One region of the Pseudovibrio sp. W64 genome, then DNA from elsewhere that is predicted to be linked to it. Evidence: riboswitches for the same ligand, from Rfam matches in the RefSeq annotation. Region 1 holds a riboswitch; each other region holds the start of a gene.
The links. Region 1 has a riboswitch for thiamine pyrophosphate ahead of PsW64_RS03775 (ABC transporter permease). Riboswitches for the same ligand answer to the same signal wherever they lie in the genome.
Positions count from the first base shown of each region.

Region 1 (4,483 bases):
AAGCTCTGGGGGCAATGGGCAGTTAAATGGCGGACTACAATTCCGTTCTAAAAAAAGCGGTAGCTGGTTTACAAGAGAACACAGGTTCTGCACGGCGGGCAGTTTATCAACGCGCGCGGAATGCAATTGTAAAGCAACTTAAAAGTTACGACCCACCTCTGTCTCCCTCCCAGATCACTGAGGAGCAGCTGAAGCTTGAAGAGGCCATTCGTAAGGTCGAAGCGGAAGCTGCTCGTGAGTCTCTCGGGTTGGGGCGGTCTAAAACCACCCCAGCTCCAAGTGCTCCAAAACCTGCAGCTCCAGAAATCTCTGCTGCATCTTCACCTGCTGGCGATACGCCTAAGGCAGGTACAAAGGCCGATACTCCAGCGCGCGATGAGCCAAAAGCACCTGCTGCTAAAGCAGACGTGTTTAAAGAGGCGGTTCGTGCCGCGCAGGATCTCGGCAACGCCGCTCATCAGGCCAATCAGATGGCGCGTGATCAGCTGCCTGAATCTGCCAGCGAGCGCAAAGAGCCTGACCTTGGCTCTATGGATGACAAAGAGACGGGTGAACCTGCTGCGTCTCTGCCAACCAAAGGTGCTGTTGAGACGAGCGCAGAAGAGCGCTCCTGGGTGCCGGGTGAGGCACGTCGCACTAAGCTGGAAACAAAAGGTAAGTCGCGTCCTGAGATCGATGAGCCTGCCAAGGTTAAGCCAAAGACGAGCCGTAAACCTGCTTCCTCCCGCAAGCCAGCCGTTGCGCAGCGCGTTGGTGATGCGATTGAGCAGGAAGAAGGGCTGAAGCCTTCCAACACATCGGGTATTGTCGGCATCATTGTGGTCATACTGATAATCTTGGGCGTTACCGCAGGTGTCTATAGTCTGCGCGATGTTATTCTCTCTTTGGTTCTTCCAGTTGAAACCGGTGAGACTGTTGCGCCAGAGAGCGCACCTTCGAATGAAGATGAGCCGCTTCGGGTTCAGCCGGAACGCACGCCGAAGAAGAACACTGACCGCTTGTTGCCATCTGATGAAGGGGCAAAGGTTTCTCCGGATGCGACGCGGGTTCAGACGACCCGGATTACCCGGAATTCATCCAGCGCTGCGCCAACCGAGACAACAGCTGAGCCTCCAGTCGTGCGTGTGGTTGAATCTCCAGCAGCACCGGCAGAAGACACATCTTCTGAGCAGGTTTTGCCGGTGACGGAGCCTGCACAGCAAAGTACTGCAGTTGAGACCAATTCTGTTCCGCCAGCTGAAACCATTGGAACGGAAGCTGCGGTTTCTCCTGTTGCACAACAGAGCATACTTTACGAAGAGGCTTTGACGCCGGGCGCAGCAGGTTCTGCATCACGCGGGAACGTTGTTTGGTCACTGGATGAAGCTAACGGCGATTCTGTTATCAAAGCTGTTGCGACGCTGCCATCTCGTAACTTCTCTGTTGAGATGACGTTGAAGCCGAATAGTGATCAGTCTTTGCCAGCCAGCCATCTGCTTGAGCTGAACTTCATCTTCCCAGAAGGATTTGATGGCAAAGGTGTTGAGAAGGTGCCTGGCCTGATCCTGAAGAAGACAGAGTCTGAAGCTGGTGACCCGCTTGATGGTGCTGCCGTGAAGGTTTCTGACACTCTCTTCTGGATTGCGCTGTCTGACAGTGATGAAGAAAAAGCGAAGAACCTGAAGCGTCTTGCTGAGCGTGAGTGGATTGATGTTCCACTGCTGTACAACAGTGGTCGCCGTGCAATGTTGACCTTTGAAAAAGGTACAACCGGCAACAAAGTTATCGCACAGGCAATCAAGAGCTGGAAGTAATCTAGTTTCAGATATTTAGATTAGATTTCAAAGGCCTTGGCTCTCTCAGAGCTGAGGCCTTTTTCATTATGCTGTCGTCCGTCAGAGCAAAATCTGCTTGCATCCTTCAGCAGAAACGCGCATGTTCCTTGCTATTCCGAGGGGTGCTTTTCTTTCGAAAAGCTGAGATTGCGATGAGCTAAACCCTTTGAACCTGATCCGGGTAATGCCGGCGAAGGGACGGGACCTGAGCCATTCTTCCCGGATCTCCATGTTTGCATTTTGCTGTAACGGGAGATCCTGTGCTGAAAACATCCCAGAGAGCTGATGTAGCTCCGTTCTTCCGCCTGTTTGTGATGCCCAATACCATTGTTGGGAGTCTGCATGCTGAAGCGAGCTTTGAAACGAATTCTCCGAAGTCTTTTCGGGATTTTGCTTTTTATCGCCATTTGGGAAAGTGTGGTTCAGATTGGAGAGTTTCCCCCGTTTCTGTTGCCAGGTCCGGCGGCGGTTTTTTCCGCTTTTCTCAATCAAGGTTTTTTCTTGCTGCATCATGCAGGCATTACCGCTTGGGAGACTGTTCTCGGTTTTCTCTTTGGCGTGAGCGCTGGAGCTTCGCTGGCTGTTTTGCTGGCAGTGTCTCCTCGGATACGCCTGTTTCTGCTGCCTCCGATTGCAGCGACCCAATCTCTTCCTGTGTTTGCAATTGCACCGCTTCTGGTGCTGTGGTTCGGCTTTGGGCTCGCCTCCAAGGTTGTGATGGCCGTGATTGTGATCTTCTTTTCTGTGACCTCGACTTTCTTCGATGGTTTGCGCAGGACTGATCAATCACTGCTCGACCTTGGCAAGCTGCACGGTCTGAACCGCTGGCAAACACTTCGCTACATTCGCATTCCAGCCGCCTTGCCATCTCTGGCTTCTGGTATGCGCATTGCAGCGGTGTTCGCTCCTATTGGGGCGGTGGTTGGAGAGTGGGTTGGTGCAAAAGGGGGACTAGCTTTCATCATGTTGCAATCCAATGCACGCATGCAAACAGCGACGATGTTTGCGGCGTTGATTTTGCTTGCGGTGATGGTGTTGAGCCTGAGGGCAGTTGTTGAGTTCGGCACTTCTCGGATGATCTATTGGCAGAAAGAGATCTAGGTCTCAGAGTATGAGGACGTAACCTTATGAAAAAACTAGGTATGCTGTTTGGTGCGGCAATGCTTGCGAGCACGCTTCAAGTGCAAGCAGCGGACAAGCTGACTGTGTTGCTGGATTGGTTTGCGAATCCAGACCATGCACCAATCGTGGTTGCCAAGGCACGGGGGTTCTTTGAAAAAGAGGGCCTTGATGTTGAGCTGATTGAGCCTGCTGATCCTTCCATGCCACCAAAGCTTGTTGCAGCAGGGCAGGGTGACATTGCAGTTTCCTATCAGCAGACGTTGCACCCGCAAATTGATGAGGGCATGCCGATAATGCGGATCGGGACGCTGGTCTCTACACCTCTGAACACGCTAATTGTTTTGGAAGACGGACCGATCAAGGAGATTGCAGACCTGAAAGGCAAGCGTATTGGTTATTCCACATCCGGGTTTGAGAACGCCATGCTTGGGAAGATGCTTTCCAATGCAGGCCTAAGTTCTGACGATGTGGAGCTGATCAACGTAAACTTCTCGCTCTCACCATCTCTGATGGCTGGGCAGGTTGATGCGGTGATTGGTGGTTACCGTAACTTCGAGCTGAACCAGATGGAGATTGAAGGTGCGAAAGGTCGCGCGTTTTATCCTGAAGAGAACGGCGTGCCAGTCTATGATGAGCTGATTTATGTGGCTCACAAAGACAAGCTGGATGATCCGCGTTTGAAGAAGTTCATCAATGCGATTGAGGCGGCTACCGTTTATCTGCTTAATAATCCGCAGGACTCCTGGAAGAGCTTCCTTGAGGTCTATCCAAATCTGGATGATGAGCTGAACAAGCGTGCCTGGGCGGATACTCTGCCGCGTTTTGCCAGCCGTCCAGCTGCTTTGGATAATGGTCGTTATGAACGGTTTGCGAACTTTCTGATTGAGCAGGGGCTCATTAAAACAGCGCCTCCAGTTGAAACCTACGCGGTTGAACTGCGCTAACCGGTATAGGTCTAAACTAAAATTTGAGCCTCCGAGTTTCGGGGGCTCTTTTTATTTGTAGGCCAAATGCCGTTATTGCGCTGCATCCTTGACCGCCTCGTGTTGAGCCAGATCGCTGAGGATGTATTTCTCAAAAGCAGCATAGATGGTGTTGTACTCGCCCTCAGAGAGTGATTTGCATTCATCTATCAGCGTCAGGGCTTTCTTCTTGTCGTTCTCCTCAAACAGCGCGAAGACCATGTTGCAGTGGACGTTCTTGAGCTTGAGGAAGTTTTCTGAAAAGGCGAGCGACGGATCACCTAGCAACGCAAACGAACGCATCTGGTAACGGCTGGTTTTGACTGGGATTGTCTCCAAAGCTGCCAGTTCAGGCATCTGACCGCGTGTCGTTTCGCACATAAGAACGCTGTGACCGGCATCTTTGCAATGACGGGCTAAATCTTCCGCTAAATCAACGCATTTGCCGAGTGGGGCGTATCTGAAATGACGCCGTGTACCTGTTTCGCCAAGCGTTGCTAGCCCGGTTGAGATGCCGATATCGATTGTGACCGCGTGGTCCTTCATATTTTTCTGGTTGAAATTGAACCGGTCCTTGAGATTGAA
Region 1 is NZ_LMCI01000007.1:4,557-9,039, reverse strand. It holds gene PsW64_RS03780 (hypothetical protein) at 27-1,793, shown strand; TPP riboswitch at 1,923-2,030, shown strand; gene PsW64_RS03775 (ABC transporter permease) at 2,316-2,915, shown strand; gene PsW64_RS03770 (ABC transporter substrate-binding protein) at 2,942-3,880, shown strand; gene PsW64_RS03765 (CHASE2 domain-containing protein) at 3,953-4,483, opposite strand, start outside.

Region 2 (4,483 bases), on a different contig from region 1:
GTGTCAGAGCAACAGCAAAGCTTGTCAGGCAGATAGCAAAGATCACAGCCAGTGCACCGGGTAAAATGCGCGCGAGCATGGGGAGTTCGATCAGTCGAAACAGAGCTTTTCCATCACACCCCAGCTGTGCAGCAAGGCGAAAACGCTCTGAAGGGATTTCTTGCCACCCTTGTAAAATCAATCGGGTTGCAAGCGGAAGGTTGAAGAAAACATGAGCCAGCACAACACCGTGGAGGCCATAAATGCGAATGGGTGAAGCACCAAAATAAACAAGCACATCAGATATCCAGCCCGCACGGCCAAACACCTGTAGTAACCCAAGAATGGCAACGATAACTGGTAGAATGAAGGGGGCACCGAGCAGTGCAATGAGCAAACTGCGGCCCGGAAACCGCCGTCGCGCCAGGGCGCGCGCAACCGGCACTGCCAACGCAACACTGATCACAGCAGAAAGCACGGCCTGCGTGAGCGTAAACTTGAGAGCGGCCCAATCGGAAGAGGAAAAGCCGTGACCCGCTTCGGCTCGCAAGGCAACCGCGGCCAACGTGCCAAGTATGAGTGCCGCGACAAGAAATGCCGCGGCAACACCGGGAAGCGAACTTACTGGCTGAGCGCTTCTAGCCATTCCGGCAGAGCCTCACGTCTTGCAGCAGCAGCTTCTTCAGGCTTAAAGAACAAAGCTTTTTCAGGCACCTGCAGAGTGTCGAACCCAGCAGGTAAACCACCTTTTGGTGTCACAGCTGGATACATCCAGTTGGTTGTTGGAATGATTGTCTGGAAAGCATCTGAAACCATGAAGTTCAGGAACTTGTCTGCCAACTCTGGCTGATCAGTCCCGGCAAGCTTTGCCGCTACTTCAACCTGCATGTAATGGCCTTCTTCAAACGCGGCAGTGGTTTTGCTGTTATCTTCCTCGGCAATCAGGTGGTAAGCCGGAGACGTGGTGTAACTGAGCACCATGTCCGCTTCCCCATCAAGGAATAGACCGTAGGCTTCTGACCAACCTTTTGTAACCGTCACGATGTTATCGGAAAGATCCGCCCAAACATCAGCAGCTTCGTCTCCGTAAGCCGCTTTCACCCAAAGCAACAACCCGAGGCCGGGTGTAGAGGAGCGTGGATCCTGAATAAGGATCTTGGCATCACTCTTCGCAAGCTCGCGGAAGTTGGTTGGTACGGTTTCGCCAGCCTTGTGTACGAAGGCAAAGTAGCCCCAGTCGTACGGCACAAAGGTTTCGTCAGCCCACTCCATTGGCAGTGTATATTGGGCTTCAACAGAGTGTGGTGCAAACAGGCCAGTTTTCTTGGCAGTCTCTACCAGATTGGTGTCCAGACCCAGCACCACATCGGCATCTGAGTTTTTACCTTCAAGACGAATGCGGGAAAGCAGTGCTGCGCCATCTTCGACGCCAACAAGTTTCAGGTCACACTCGCATACAGCCTCAAACGCTTCTTCCACTTTTGGGCCTGGGCCCCAGTCAGAAACGAAGCTGTCGTATGTGTAAACTGTCAGTTGAGGCTTCTCAGCAGCCATCGCTGATGTTGCAGTGAGTAATCCCGCAGCAATTAACAGATGTTTCAAGTCATCCTCCATTGCGGCGAGAGGGCAAGGATGGGTGAAACCGGTACCCTTCCCTCCGCCGGTTCTAGCCGGTTCAGGTTCAACGGGTTCGCCACTAAAGCATCTCAGCACGACAAATACGCGCACCCCGAGGTCAAGCGGTTCTTAACCGGAAAAACACAGAAGCGCAACTGGATATAGCTGGGATGGAGAGGGCACCTGTAGGGAGTTGCAAGAAGAAGCCCGGGCAGTTCCCTGCCCGGACTGGTCGCATTTATTAGGCTGTCAGGTCGAAGCGGTCGGCGTTCATGACCTTGGTCCATGTTGCCACGAAGTCGCGAACGAACTTTTCGTGGTTGTCATCCTGAGCATACACTTCAGCATAAGCGCGCAGGACTGAATTGGAGCCAAACACAAGGTCAGCACTGGTTGCAGTCCACTTAGGCTTGCCAGATTTGCGGTCGCGGATCTCATAGGTGCCATCTTTGAGTGGATGCCAGCTGTTGTCCATATCGGTCAGGTTGACGAAGAAGTCCGTTGTCAGCTGACCTTCGCGGTCCGTGAAGACACCATGCTTTGAACCGCCATAATTGGCACCAAGAACGCGCAGGCCACCAACAAGTGCAGTCATTTCCCAGCCAGTGAGACGGAGGAGCTGAGCACGATCCAGCATCATCTCTTCCGGGCTAACAGCGTACTCTTGCTTCTGCCAGTTACGGAAGCCATCAGAAATAGGCTCCAATACAGAGAAGGATGTCGCGTCTGTCATCGCATCTGTTGCATCACCGCGACCAGAAGCAAATGGAACTTCCACGTTGAAACCAGCTGCCTTGATGGCATTTTCTACACCAACGTTGCCTGCCAGCACGATCACATCTGCGACTGAGGCTCCTGCCTGCGCTGCAATTGGTTCAAGCACAGCCAGAACTTTGGCAAGCCGGTCTGGCTCATTGCCAACCCAATCCTTTTGAGGAGCAAGGCGGATACGAGCACCGTTGGCACCACCGCGCATATCAGAACCGCGATAAGTTCGTGCGCTGTCCCAGGCGGTTTTGATCAGGTCTTCATTGCTCAAACCACTTGCCGCAATTTTTGCTTTCAGCGCAGTAACATCATAGTTGGTGTTGCCTGCTGGAACAGGATCCTGCCAGATAAGGTCTTCTTTCGGCACATCCGGGCCAAGATAATTGGCTCTCGGTCCCATATCGCGGTGGGTCAGCTTGAACCATGCACGCGCAAACGTATCTCTGAAGTACTCAGGATCTGCGATGAATTTCTGACAGTACTCATTGTAGATCGGGTCAACCTTCATCGCCATGTCCGCATCCGTCATGATCGGATTGTGACGAACAGACGGGTCTGTTGGATCAACAGGTTTGTCTTCTTCCTTGATGGACACCGGTTCCCATTGCCATGCGCCGGCAGGAGATTTTACCTGCTCCCATTCATGGCCGAACAGCATATCGAAAAAGCCCATATCGAATGTGGTTGGGTGTGTGGTCCACGCACCTTCAATGCCAGAAGTAAAGGCATTCGTTGCTTTGCCATCCTGTCCGGGGTTAGACCAGCCAAATCCCTGCTCTTCAAGACCAGCGGCTTCCGGTGCGACACCGATGTTATCGACGGCACCGCGTCCATGGGTCTTACCAACGGTGTGACCACCGCACGTCAGCGCAGCAGTTTCCTCGTCATTCATTGCCATACGAGCAAAGGTTTCGCGGATCTGATCGGCTGTTTTTTGCGGACCGGGAACGCCATTTACGCCTTCCGGGTTCACGTAGATCAAACCCATATGGGTTGCTGCAAGCGGGTTTTCGAGCGTTGAAGGGTCATCCAGATCGTCATAGCGCTCTTCACTGCGTGCAAGCCATTCTTTCTCAGATCCCCAATAGGTGTCGATCTCTGGACCCCAGATATCCTCACGGCCAAACCCGAAACCAAAGGTTTTCAGACCCATGGAGTCATAGGCGATAGTGCCTGCGAGAATAATCAGATCAGCCCAGGAGAGAGTGTTACCGTACTTTTTCTTGATAGGCCAAAGCAAACGGCGGGCTTTATCAAGGCTTGCGTTATCAGGCCAGGAGTTAAGCGGAGCAAAGCGGATGTTGCCGGAACCGCCGCCACCGCGACCATCTGCAAGACGATAAGAGCCAGCTGTGTGCCACGAAAGGCGGATCATAAGGCCACCATAATGGCCCCAATCCGCTGGCCACCAGTCCTGACTGTCGGTCATGAGCGCATGAACGTCTGCCTTCACCGCTTCAAAGTCGAGTGATTTGACAGCATCATGATAATTGAATCCTGGGTCCATCGGGTTGGTACGCGCACCATGTTGATGGAGGATGTCGAGATTCAAAGCATCAGGCCACCATCGGGTAACCGGCTTATCCATCGATGTATTCGCGCCATGTACCACCGGACAAACACCGGCTGTCTTGACATCGTTACCGTGCATTGCTGTCTCCACTATCTAATTTGGCTCTTGCTGGTTTTGACGTAGCGTTTACCTTAAGCGGTGAGACGAAACGATGCATCCAGCAAATTCTAGACTGAATATAGGTCGCCAAACACATTAAGTGAAATTGCATCTTCTGCACATATCAATAAGTTTTTCTTATTGTATAAATTTGAAGGTAAACGAAGGTGCTTAGATTGCTCCTCTGAGCTCTCCTCATCACACACGGAAACGCTTTTCGCGAGGTGAGGAAAGCATCAGGTCTGCCCTTCAATGCATCAGTAATCCATGTAAAATATCACATTGTTTTTCGCGGAGAAATTTGCATGAGCACTATCAGTCTTCTTAATTCCATAATTGGTCCGGTGATGAGAGGACCCTCGAGCTCTCACTCTGCAGCGCCATACTTCATAGGAAAGACTGTCCGCCAACTTTCCCTTTGTGATGGTGATAAAATTGTGAATGTTG
Region 2 is NZ_LMCI01000038.1:446,062-450,544, reverse strand. It holds gene PsW64_RS18605 (thiamine/thiamine pyrophosphate ABC transporter permease ThiP) at 1-625, opposite strand, end outside; gene thiB (thiamine ABC transporter substrate binding subunit) at 601-1,593, opposite strand; TPP riboswitch at 1,615-1,721, opposite strand; gene katG (catalase/peroxidase HPI) at 1,838-4,015, opposite strand; gene PsW64_RS18590 (hypothetical protein) at 4,342-4,483, shown strand, end outside.
Region 2: linked by a shared signal. The riboswitch ahead of thiB (thiamine ABC transporter substrate binding subunit) and the one ahead of PsW64_RS03775 (ABC transporter permease) in region 1 are both predicted to bind thiamine pyrophosphate.

Region 3 (4,483 bases), on a different contig from region 1:
GAGAGCTTGCATTTGCCCCCCCAGCAAGGCTTTGAGGACTTCGTCAGTCCCCCATGTTTCCAAGCCTGCATAACGTGAAGATCTTTGCTCAGTTTCACGCCACTCCTGCGGATTGGAATGTTCTGGAAACCCCACTTTTTTGGATATGCTGGACACGAGACTCTCCCTGATACCAATAGCATACCAACAACTCACGATATGGCAATGATATATTAGAAAAGACCCGCAAATTGCGTAATCCCAATAGATTTCTAACAGTTACCTGTGACAATTGCAGACCACAGGTATTGTTTTGGACCTAGTTTTTTCTTGGTCAATCCCAGCGTGCTTCTTCTTCGCGGCGTACAAAGACGACCTGACGTCCATCAGGCAGCAACTGGCTGATTTGATCTGGGCCGCCGTGTTCATCAAACTCAACTAATCCAATGCCACTTGCATTCAGCAAGCGTCGACCATGATGCGTGCCCACAGGTTTGCGCGGAATAACCTTCATGCCGCGCCGTCTGGTGAGCCAGTTCAAGGGAGAGCGAGGCGCATAGAGCCAGCGGTTCAGATGGTCGAGTTTATCAAGCAGTTTGGCCGGGAACTCGTTTTTGATGCCACTGCTGCAGATTTGCCAGATGTCAGGCCCACGAGAATGTCCGCGTAACTCGACATCGTAAACAAAGGAATAGTGCACATCACCAGAAAGGATCGTAAAACGATCTGGCGTTTTGCGGTGGCGGAACACGTTCAAAATGCCATCTGCCGTTCCCGGATGTGCCATCCAGTATTCCGCATCCACCATGAGCGGCTTGCCCATGAACGTGAGCAGCTTCTGCAGCGTTTCGATCAGCTTTACGCCGAAGATCGGAGCTGCTGAGACGAGTAGCACGGCGTCTTTTCCGCGCAGAGATCGTTGTAAATCTGTGACCGCTTCCCAGTCCAGAAGACCCGAGGGTAGATACCCTGCCCGCTCTGATCTCCATCGGCGTGTGCGCGTATCCAACACCAGCAGTGGTGGGTCTAGTTCCCAGTGATAGTCCCAGTTTTCAAAGGCGAAGAGATGCTCCAGAAACTCATCGTAGCTATTTGTGCCGGGCACCGTGACAGCTTGCGTCATCGCTTCAAGTGTTCCACCTGAGAACGCTTCAGGTCGGTTGCCCCACCCCTGATTGAGCATATAGGCACACAAGGCATTGCCAATGATCCGTCGGGAGAACGGATGGCCGTAGGCGGTCTCTTCCCAATCACGGTTGAGGTTCCAGTCATCAGTGACATCGTGGTCATCAAAGATCATCGCAACCGGAAGATGGGCAAACAGGCGGCGCACCTGGCTGAGACCCGCAACAAACTCCTTCAGGATTTTCTGTTCGCTCTCATAGAGCGCTGCTTCTTCTGGTGTCAGTCCTTCGGGTGCATCTGTCTCAACCAGATCCCATAGCGCTGGTGACCAGACAAGGAGGTACATTGCCAAGAATTCAGCAAGTGTGATCAGATGGTTATGGGCGTGATCAGCAGTGAAGATCGGTTTTTCTACGCCACCGAACAAGACAAGCCAGAGCTTTCGGTTCTTTTCCAGACTTGGGAGAAACTTTTCGCGGCGGTAGTAGGTGTCGCCGTGTTGGTAGAAATCTGATGCCTTTGCAGGCACTTTGCTTTCCAAGCCTGCCAGCTGTTCCTCAGTGATGCCGAGTTTTTCGATGAGCCCATGGATAGCTCGCAGCATGGGGCCAGCAACATCATCTGAGTAAATCTGATCGCCACTCATCACGAGGGCAGCTGGCCATTTTTCCTTATCAACTTTGGTGCCCTTCTCAGCTCTGATGTGCTTTGCCAGAAACTGATCGGCTGCGACCAGACCATCGCCGGATTCGTGATGTGGTTTGCGGCAGGACCCGTGCAGGAGCGAGGAAACTTTTGAGCTTAGCAGAAAGCCGGGAAGCTCCTGATTTTCATAGCAGAGATCAGGCGCCCATACGGAATGATCCTGCCAACCAGCCTCCTCGTCATCCTCCATACGCAGAGTGAGGCGATAGCTGATCCAAGTATCATGCGGTAAAGGGCTTTGGAGAGGTAGATCGATCAGGAGGTAGTGGAGATGTACCCCTGCTGAGATCAGGTTTACCTCAGTTTGCGCTTTCGTCAGCTCGTAGGTTTGCGGTTCACCACCTTGTGGGAGCAAATCCAGTTTCACATCTGCTGGAGCGCGCACTGCGAGCCAGAATGTTAAACGTGAGGTTTCCAGTCGACGCAAGATCGGGCCAGCTAAAACGGATGGGAGAGAATAGTTTTCAAGCATTCGTTGATATTATTTTTCGCGATATCCAGATGTGAAATTCTTAGATGAGAGATAGGAACGCAAACCGCAAAATCCAATAAGTGTCAGCGACTCCCCTCTCATAAAATCCAACTTACAAAAGATTTCTGAACCTCGCCTGAACCGAACCTGCCTTGACACTAGTTCATAATCGTTCTAGCAAAATCATGTATGCAGGGGAGTCTCACCAAGGAGACTGAGAGGCTGACAGAGCGCAAGCTCGGCGACGCGACCCTTAGAACCTGACCCAGTTGATACTGGCGTAGGAAGCACGGGTCGCGGGGCCTGTTTGAAGGGCCAGTGTAACAACCGCGATCTTAGCAGCAGAAGTTCTTTCTGCCGTTTCCCAGCCAAAACTCATCTGGTGTCTTTTTCGAGTTATGAACTTGAGGAGCACCATTATGACGACGCCGAACCCATCCATCACCACAGGCGCTTTGCCAGCAGCGCGCAAAATCTATGTTCGTGGCAGCTTGCACGAAGACGTGCTTGTGCCCATGCGCGAAATCAGCGTTCACCCGACAGCAGGTGAACCACCGCTGCCAGTCTATGATAGTTCCGGCCCATACACAGACCCAACGGCAACAACGAATATTTCTGAAGGTTTGCCTGCTCTACGGCGCAAGTGGATTGAGGTGCGCGGTGACACTGAGGAGTATGATGGCCGCGAGATTAAACCTGAAGACAATGGTTTTGTGAAAGGCGACCGGCTTGTTCCTGAGTTTCCGGTGAAGCCTCGCCCCTTGCGCGGAAAGGACGGTAAAGCCGTCACCCAGCTGGCTTATGCCCGCGCTGGCATTATCACACCGGAGATGGAGTTTATCGCCATCCGCGAAAACCAGTTGCGGGAAGCGGTTGCAGAAGAGCGGTGTGGCAATGACTGGGGTGCGAGCATTCCAGATTATGTAACACCAGAGTTTGTACGTGATGAAGTGGCAGCTGGCCGCGCGATCATTCCGTCGAACATCAACCACCCTGAGAGTGAGCCGATGATCATCGGGCGGAACTTTCTGGTCAAGATCAACGCCAATATGGGTACATCTGCTGTTACCTCCTCCATGGAAGAGGAAGTCGACAAGATGGTGTGGTCGATCCGCTGGGGCGCTGACACGGTGATGGATCTGTCTACCGGTCGTAACATTCACAACACCCGTGAATGGATCATCCGCAACAGTCCTGTACCGATTGGGACCGTCCCGCTTTATCAGGCACTTGAGAAGGTGAATGGAGTTGCGGAAGATCTGACTTGGGAAATCTTCCGCGACACGTTGATTGAGCAGGCAGAGCAAGGGGTTGATTACTTCACCATCCATGCTGGCGTGCGCCTTCACATGGTGCCGATGACCGTTAATCGCGTGACGGGGATTGTCTCCCGTGGCGGTTCCATCATGGCGAAGTGGTGTCTGCATCATCACAAAGACAGCTTCCTCTATGAGCACTTTGACGAGATCTGCGATATTTGCCGCCAGTACGATGTGGCGTTTTCTCTTGGTGATGGATTGCGTCCGGGTTCCATTGCAGATGCAAATGATGAAGCCCAGTTTGCCGAGTTGGAGACGCTTGGGGAGCTGACCAAGATTGCATGGGCCAAGGATTGTCAGGTGATGATTGAAGGCCCGGGTCATGTGGCCATGCACAAGATCAAAGAGAACATGGATAAGCAGCTGGAATGCTGCCATGAAGCACCGTTTTACACGCTTGGCCCTCTCACCACGGATATCGCGCCCGGATATGATCACATCACCTCCGGCATCGGTGCTGCGATGATCGGGTGGTTTGGCTGCGCCATGCTTTGCTATGTGACACCGAAAGAGCATTTAGGGTTGCCGGACCGGGATGATGTGAAAACCGGTGTGATTACCTATAAGATTGCAGCTCACGCCGCTGATCTTGCGAAAGGATTGCCGGGTGCCCAGCGCCGGGATGATGCCTTGTCCCGTGCACGCTTTGAATTCCGTTGGGAGGATCAGTTCAACCTTTCTCTCGATCCGGATACTGCGCGAGAGTTCCACGATGAAACGTTGCCGAAAGATGCGCATAAAGTGGCTCATTTCTGTTCTATGTGCGGACCGAAGTTCTGCTCTATGCGGATCTCCCATGACATCCGCGCGGAAGCGCAGAAGGAAGGCATGGAGGCTATGGCGGCCAAGTTCCGGGAAGGCGGTAAACTGTATCTGCCACTTG
Region 3 is NZ_LMCI01000047.1:18,998-23,480, reverse strand. It holds gene PsW64_RS25750 (N-acetylmuramic acid 6-phosphate etherase) at 1-147, opposite strand, end outside; gene PsW64_RS25745 (hypothetical protein) at 314-2,281, opposite strand; TPP riboswitch at 2,465-2,585, shown strand; gene thiC (phosphomethylpyrimidine synthase ThiC) at 2,701-4,483, shown strand, end outside.
Region 3: linked by a shared signal. The riboswitch ahead of thiC (phosphomethylpyrimidine synthase ThiC) and the one ahead of PsW64_RS03775 (ABC transporter permease) in region 1 are both predicted to bind thiamine pyrophosphate.